DNA from 2 places in the Salmonella sp. HY31 genome. Region 2 is predicted to be linked to the other one. Evidence: predicted binding sites of a transcription regulator. Region 2 holds the regulator's gene; the other holds the start of a gene.
What was found. Region 2 encodes PhoB, which activates phosphate uptake and scavenging genes when phosphate is short. Its sites were predicted from a motif close to CTGTCATAAAACTGNCNNAT; they were not measured.
Positions count from the first base shown of each region.

Region 1: the regulator PhoB is predicted to act here: its motif matches at 1,758-1,777, upstream of kdgR (DNA-binding transcriptional regulator KdgR).

Region 1 is NZ_CP170479.1:2,634,170-2,638,385, reverse strand. It holds gene ACE15A_RS12480 (MFS transporter) at 320-1,693, opposite strand; gene kdgR (DNA-binding transcriptional regulator KdgR) at 1,869-2,660, shown strand; gene ACE15A_RS12470 (YobH family protein) at 2,871-3,110, opposite strand; gene mgrB (PhoP/PhoQ regulator MgrB) at 3,268-3,411, shown strand; gene ACE15A_RS12460 (YebO family protein) at 3,482-3,769, shown strand.
Region 2 is NZ_CP170479.1:3,561,977-3,566,192, reverse strand. It holds gene sbcC (exonuclease subunit SbcC) at 1-469, opposite strand, end outside; gene sbcD (exonuclease subunit SbcD) at 466-1,668, opposite strand; gene phoB (phosphate response regulator transcription factor PhoB) at 1,883-2,572, shown strand; gene phoR (phosphate regulon sensor histidine kinase PhoR) at 2,642-3,937, shown strand.

The sequences.
Region 1 (4,216 bases), 930 kb from region 2:
CAGGATGAGCAGCGTAAGCGGCGAACGGGTACATCCAGCGAGACCTTCTAACTGAGCAGGTACGTCGCAGGGAAGTATCGTGAATATGCGGAGCGACAATATGGGGTTAGGGAAGTCAGAGGCTGGAGGCGAATGAGCCGTGTATCGGGAGTAATTTTAGTGCAGGAAGAGACACTGAACCCTTTCCAGAAAGAGAAGTCAGGCTAGCATTCATAGTAACGGCAGTTTTGAAAGTTCAGGGGGTGTTCTGGCGAATACAAACCTAAACGTTCTGACTGCCGTTTTCTATTGGTTCACGCTAACCTGCGATGAACCTTTTTTATCCCTTGATCCGGGGGTGGGTGATCCGAAGTCCACTGACGATGGCGGCAAGGGTCGCCAGAAAGCCCGCCGCCAGCAGCGACACGTGGGTTCCGCTGTCACCAAACTGGTTCAACATCAGCGCTACCAGTGCGGCACCAGTACTTTGGCCTAACAGTCGCGCCGTGCCCAGCATCCCACTGGCGCCACCGCTGCGCTCACGCGGCGCGGAAGTAATAATGGTGTGATTATTCGGCGACTGGAACAGGCCAAACCCTGCGCCGCAAAGGATCATCGGCCAGATAATATTCACATCGGAGGGGGAGTCTGGCAACATGACCAGAGCAAACAATCCGGCTGCCATTATCACCATTCCCAGCGCCCCCAGCAAACCGGCATGAAGACGTTCTATCAGGTAACCGGCCAGCGGCGCCATCACCATCGTGGCCAGCGGCCAGGGCGTCAACAACAGGCCGGTTTCTACTTCGCTGCGGCCCAACACGGTTTGCAGGTAAAAAGGTAGCGAGACCATGGCCAACATTTGCGCACAGAACGAGCAAATTGACGTGCCGATCGAGAGTGAAAAAAGCGGAATGCGTAACAAGTCAATGGGTAACAAGGGGACGGTCAAAGAAAGCTGGCGGCGAACGAAGAAAAAACCAACCACGACCAGGACGAGCAGCTCTGCGCCAATCAACGCTAGCGACTGTCCCTGAGCAAAGCCGCTCAACGCAGTAATCAGCAGGCCGAATGTGAGCGCATTCATTACCGCGCTCGGTAAGTCAAAGCGAGGCTTAGCGTCATGGGCGATGTTTGCCGGTAAAAAGCGTATAGCCAGAATTAAGGCGATGATACCTAATGGGACATTAATCAGAAACAGCCATTTCCATGATGAGATGGACAGGATCGCCGCGGCGATTGTTGGACCAGCGGCGGAAGAGACAGCGACGATAAAAGAGTTAATTCCCATGCCTCGTCCCAGATGACGCTGGGGGTAGATAAGTCGAATCAGCGCCGTGTTTACACTCATTAGCGCCGCGCCGCCAAACCCCTGCGCAATGCGCGCCAGCGTGAGCATTTGCAGCGAGTCTGAAAGCGCGCAAAACAATGATGAAAGCAGAAATACCACTAAACCACATTTATAGATCCGGCGATAACCAAACATGTCGCCTAAAAAAGACAGGGAAAGTAGTGAGACGACAATCGCGATTTGGTACGCATTGACAATCCAGATAGAGCTGGCAGGGGAGGCGTGTAGATCAGTCGCAATAGTTGGCAGCGCGACATTAGCGATTGCGCCATCCAGAACCGCCATCGAAATACCGATAATAATCGTCAGGATAGCACCGTATCTCTGCGGGAGGGGCAGGCCGTCGGCCCGTGTTTTTTCCATAAGTATTTTGTAATAATGATAATTATGATCTGAATAATAATTTTAGCATCAATATTGAGGTGTTATGTCGCAGATTTGTAACGAAGTAAGCAAAGATGGATTGCGGGCGACCTGGCGTGAAATTATAATAAAAACTCGTTCTGAATTTTATAAAACACTCGTAATGAGGTGATAAATGGCAAACGCAGATCTGGATAAACAGCCTGATTCTGTATCTTCTGTGCTGAAGGTTTTCGGCATTCTGCAGGCGCTGGGTGAAGAGCGTGAAATAGGGATTACCGAGCTATCGCAGCGCGTCATGATGTCGAAAAGCACCGTTTATCGCTTTTTGCAAACCATGAAAACGCTGGGCTACGTGGCTCAGGAGGGGGAGTCTGAAAAATACTCTCTGACGTTAAAGCTGTTTGAACTGGGCGCGCGAGCCTTGCAAAATGTTGATTTGATCCGCAGTGCGGACATTCAGATGCGCGAACTGTCTCGTCTGACGAAAGAAACTATCCATCTTGGCGCGTTGGATGAAGACAGTATTGTCTATATCCATAAAATTGACTCTATGTACAATCTACGGATGTACTCACGCATTGGTCGTCGTAATCCGCTGTACAGTACGGCCATCGGTAAAGTGCTTCTGGCCTGGCGCGATCGCGATGAGGTTAAGCAGATTCTCGACGGCGTAGAGTATAAACAAAGCACCGGACGAACCATTACCAGTACTGAAGCGTTGCTGCCGCTGTTGGATAAAGTACGTGCGCAAGGCTACGGTGAAGATAATGAAGAACAGGAAGAAGGGTTACGTTGTATCGGCGTACCGGTATTCGACCGTTTTGGCGTGGTAATCGCAGGGTTAAGCATTTCGTTCCCGACGCTGCGCTTTTCAGAAGAGCGCCTACAGGAATATGTGGCTATGTTACACGCCGCCGCGCGTAAAATTTCTGAACAAATGGGTTACAACGATTATCCCTTCTAAGCAACGTTATTAGCATGACGTTAAAAAAAGCAGCCGCGAAAAATGTAGCTGCTTTTTTTATAACATCTGGTGAGATGGAATGGTCAAAGAGGATAATGACTGTCGGCTTATTTAACGGTTATTAAAACATTATTTAACGACGCTTATAAACAACAACTAATATAGGGTAATCATCCGTGATAGTTTCGCTGTGAAATTATTTATTATCGCTTAGCCATTATCCACGACAGTGGCGCTTTTTCTGAAAAGGGGACAGTCAGAAAAGCCAATGATGCCGCTATTGGTATGGACATATTGCGCCGTGGTGGTGCCACGTGCAGTCAGGTAATGGCACTGCAGGCCTAGCCCCGCAGCGTTCACTTTACTTCCCACCAGTACGCCATAGCCGCTCAGCAGCAGGCCTATCCACACCAGGGCAAACAATACAATTGCGCGAATGATCAAACGCATTACTACCTCTTTTCTTTTTTAGTTAGAATAAGAGTAGCGTGTACATTGATTGAAACAAGTGAATCATTCCTAAAAACATATAATGCCGCTACAGTTACTCCTGGTTTAGGTAACCCATGATAATTTAGCGACATAAGATGTAAGATCGGAGAGTGGAGTGAAAAAATTTCGATGGGTCGTTCTCGGCATCGTGGTGGTGGTATGCCTGTTGCTGTGGGCGCAGGTGTTTAATATCATGTGCGATCAGGATGTACAATTTTTCAGCGGTATTTGCGCCATCAATAAATTTATTCCCTGGTAAACGTTTTATACCAGAGATTTCCTTCCCGTGTAGCAGTGGTAGAATGACGTCTCTACATTGAGGTGGTGAAATGAACGATGTTTTAAACTCTGGTGCGTTTTCTCTTGCATCTTTAATAGTATCAATGGTGGTTCTGGTGGTCGGGCTGGCGATCTGGTTCTTTGTCAACCGGGCAAGTTCCCGCGCTAACGAGCAGATAGAATTGCTCGAAGCGTTATTGGATCAACAGAAGCGGCAAAACGCGTTGTTGCGCCGCCTTTGTGAAGCAAACGAACCAGAAAAAGACGCTGAACCCGCAATAGCGGCAAGCGAGCGGAAGGAGGATGAGGACATCATCCGTCTGGTTGCTGAACGATAACGCTTACCGGGGCGCAAGCAGCCAGATGCCATACGCCCCATTCCCCCTTCGGATTTGTCAGTGTTGCCGCTTGTAACTGACAATACAGTATCAACGCCTTAGATAATATATGGCTTTATATGAAACATAGTTTTATATCTATAACAAATGTGTATATGTCAATTTTGTGATATCGATCATTGTCTATTAAAAGCGAAACGTTTCTCTCTCTTTTTGTGGATTGTCATTGTTTGTTCATTATTTTAAGACATCCTGTAAAGGCGAGAAATTTCACAGGAAGCAGTGTCGAATACCTCTTTTCTTTTCTATTATTTTGATTAAAAGGTGTTTTTTAGCATTGTGATAATTTATGCATTAATCTGCATAAAAAGTGATATAAAAGATACAGCTTTTAAATGTGATTTGATGTACTGGAAGAAGCGAACTTATTGAGCTATGGTAAAAAAG
Region 2 (4,216 bases):
GCCCCTGTGATAACAACATCGAACGGGTGAAGCGCCCGTAGTCCAGCCCGGTCAACGTGGCGATCATCTCCAGTTTATCCTTTACCTTATCGGCAAAGATTTTTCCGTCTGAACACCGCGCCAACTCCACGCGTGGGGCCTGGAGATTGCCGTCAGGCTGATTTCGGGCGCGGTTCTGGCTCCAGAACGCGCGCCAGGCTTCGCCTTTTACCTCAAACTCCACTTCGGCCAGACATTCCGCCGTATCGCGCGTCATCAAATCGTTTTGCGATTGCGATACCGTATTCAGGCGCGGCGTTTCGTGGTACAGCGCCAGGCAGATGGCGTCAAGCAAGGTGGTTTTTCCCGCGCCGGTCGGGCCGGTGATGGCGAATAACCCGTTACTGGCAAACGGTTCGGCGGTAAAGTCGACCTTCCATTCTCCTTTCAGCGAGTTCAGGTTTTTCAGACGCAAACTGAGAATTTTCATGCCTCATGCTCCTCATTCAACGCGTAGAGCGTGCTGGAAAAGAGCTGATTCAGGCGCTCGCGCTGCGGGGTATCTAACGCTTCCAGCGCCAGCCGCCGCGCAAAAACCTCCTCCACGCTAAGCTCGCTTAATGTTTCCCGCCGTTCGTTCGCCAGCGAGCGTTCACGCTGTTCGCGGCTACGACGCACCAGTAATACTTCTACCGGTAGCGACTCCGTTAATGTCTGTATTTTTCTTTGTATATCATGTAGATAATCATCGCTGGTGATTTCAATATCCAGCCAGACGGAGGGCGATTGCTCAATGCCGCGCCACTGCTCAAGCTGTTCGGTAATTGACGCCAGGTCGCCTTTTAAAACCGCCAATGGTTGGCTAACGGGGATGGCCAGACTTTCGGTACTTTGCCATTTCCCCTGGTCGAAGGTCACCAGATGCACGCATTTGCTTTTGCCGCACTCATCAAAGCTGAGGGCGATGGGGGAGCCGCAATAGCGGATATGCTCTGTGCCGCCGACACATTGCGCGCGGTGAATGTGTCCCAATGCGATATAATCCGCTGGTGGGAAATGCTCCGCCGGAAAGGCATCCAGCGTACCGATATAAATGTCGCGTACCGCATCGCTTTTGCTGGCGCCGACGGTGGTTAAATGCCCCGTCGCGATAACCGGCAACTTCCGTTCGCCGCGTAGCAGGCACGCTTCCTGGTACTGCTGTTGATAATAATCGGCAATCGCATGAAGGAGTTGCTGCTGTTTCTCGCTGCCGGACAACCCCGCCTGGCTGGTAATAATGTCGCGCGGGCGCAAAAAGGGAATGGGGCACAGTACGGCGCCGGGAGAACCATCGCGGCGATGAAGTAGTTGCGGCGCATAGCCCGCGCTGGCGATCACGGTTGTATTGAGAAACGCCAGAATTTCGCGTGACTCGTTAAGCGTGGCAACGGAATCATGATTACCGGCCAGCACCACTAAATGACAGCCTGTTTGCTGTAAATTAACGACAAAACGGTTATAAAGTTCTCGGGCATAGCTTGGCGGCGAACCGGTATCAAAAATATCGCCTGCGACAATAATGGCATCCACCTGATGGGACTGCGCGGTCTCCAGCAGCCAGTCCAGAAAAGCCTGATGCTCCGCGGCGCGGCTTTTACTGTAGAAATTTTGTCCCAGATGCCAGTCAGAGGTATGGAGGATGCGCATAATAGTTCCATGCAAAAAAAGCGTGAACGGGATTATACACGTCATCCCCTCCATTTTTGGGCGCAATTTACCGCCAGTAGACGGTAATGCAATGTTTCAACGGTGTCATAAATCATCAACATGCTGTCAATACCACCCCTTTTTTTCATAAATCTGTCATAAATCTGACGCATAATGGCGCGGCATTGATAACTAACGACTAACAGGGCAAATTATGGCGAGACGTATTCTGGTCGTAGAAGATGAGGCGCCGATCCGTGAAATGGTGTGCTTCGTGCTCGAACAAAATGGCTTTCAGCCCGTAGAAGCCGAAGATTATGACAGTGCGGTGAATAAACTTAATGAACCCTGGCCGGATCTCATCCTTCTTGACTGGATGTTGCCCGGCGGGTCTGGGTTACAGTTTATTAAACATCTCAAACGTGAAGCCATGACCCGGGATATTCCTGTGGTTATGCTGACGGCGAGAGGTGAGGAAGAAGATCGCGTGCGCGGGCTGGAAACCGGCGCCGACGATTACATTACCAAGCCGTTTTCCCCCAAGGAGTTGGTGGCGCGCATTAAGGCCGTTATGCGGCGTATCTCACCGATGGCGGTCGAAGAGGTGATCGAGATGCAGGGACTGAGCCTTGATCCTGGCTCTCATCGCGTGATGACCGGCGACAGCCCACTGGATATGGGGCCGACCGAATTTAAATTACTCCATTTCTTTATGACGCATCCGGAACGGGTTTATAGTCGCGAACAGCTACTCAACCATGTCTGGGGCACCAATGTGTACGTTGAAGACCGGACGGTCGACGTGCATATTCGCCGTTTGCGTAAGGCGCTGGAGCACAGCGGCCACGACCGGATGGTGCAAACGGTACGCGGGACAGGGTATCGTTTTTCGACCCGCTTTTAATGCCTTTTCCGCCAGTAGATCACAGGCTTCTGGCGGAGAAGGCTTTCCATTCTTGAGGGAGTATGACGCGTGCTGGAACGGCTGTCATGGAAAAGGCTGGTGCTGGAGTTGGTGCTCTGTTGCATCCCCGCGCTTATCCTTAGCGCTTTTTTTGGTTATCTGCCGTGGTTTTTACTGGCGGCGGTGACGGGACTGCTTGCCTGGCATTTCTGGAATTTATTGCGCCTCTCCTGGTGGCTGTGGGTCGACAGAAGTATGACGCCGCCGCCGGGACGGGGAAGTTGGGAGCCGCTGTTATACGGTTTACACCAGATGCAGTTGCGAAATAAGAAGCGCCGCCGCGAGCTGGGGAACCTGATTAAACGTTTTCGCAGCGGCGCGGAGTCGCTGCCTGATGCAGTGGTACTGACCACAGAAGAGGGCGGCATTTTTTGGTGTAACGGTTTGGCGCAACAGATACTGGGGCTACGCTGGCCGGATGACAGCGGGCAGAATATTCTCAATCTGCTGCGTTACCCGGAGTTTACCCAGTATTTAAAAACGCGTGATTTCACCCGTCCGCTTCATCTGGTGCTGAATACCGGGCGGCACCTGGAGATCCGTGTCATGCCTTATACCGATAAACAACTCCTGATGGTGGCGCGCGATGTGACGCAAATGCATCAGCTTGAAGGCGCCAGGCGTAACTTTTTCGCCAACGTTAGCCATGAGTTGCGTACGCCATTGACGGTATTGCAAGGCTATCTGGAAATGATGCAGGAACAGGCGCTGGAGGGGGCGACGCGAGAGAAAGCGCTGCATACGATGCGCGAGCAAACGTATCGTATGGAAGGGCTGGTAAAACAATTGCTTACGTTGTCTAAAATTGAGGCGGCCCCGGCGCTGTTATTAAATGAAAAAGTGGATGTACCGATGATGCTGCGGATCGTGGAGCGTGAAGCGCAGACGCTCAGCCAGCAGAAGCATACCTTTACGTTTGAGGTCGACGATAGTCTTAGCGTTTTGGGCAACGAAGAGCAGCTACGCAGCGCGATCTCAAACCTGGTGTATAACGCGGTAAACCATACGCCGGCGGGAACGCATATTACGGTGAGCTGGCGACATGTCGCGCATGGCGCTGAGTTTTGCATACAAGATAACGGTCCGGGGATTGCCGCTGAGCATATTCCTCGTCTGACCGAACGCTTCTACCGTGTCGATAAAGCGCGTTCGCGTCAAACGGGCGGCAGCGGCCTGGGGTTGGCGATTGTGAAACATGCGCTGAATCATCATGAAAGCCGCCTTGAAGTCGACAGTTTGCCTGGTAAAGGAACGCGATTTAGCTTTGTTCTGCCGGAACGTTTAATTGCCAAAAATAGCGTCTAATTACCTTTCGTAAGTATAACTTTCCATAAGCCAGCGGATGCTGGCTTATTTTCTTTGCAGTTAATGCGGGGGCGCTGAAACTTTCAACGTCTGGTGGTTTTTTGTTCGCATGATTAGCCATAACTTTTTCATGAGAATGGTGTTTTATTCTGGTTGTAAATTTCATATCGCTATATTCATCTGGTTTTTAGATCCCACCTTGCTTTAAAACGTTATAAGCGTTTAAATTGCGCTCCAGGTGCTGTCATTACGGCTGCATTTGCGCGGTAAATCGAAAAA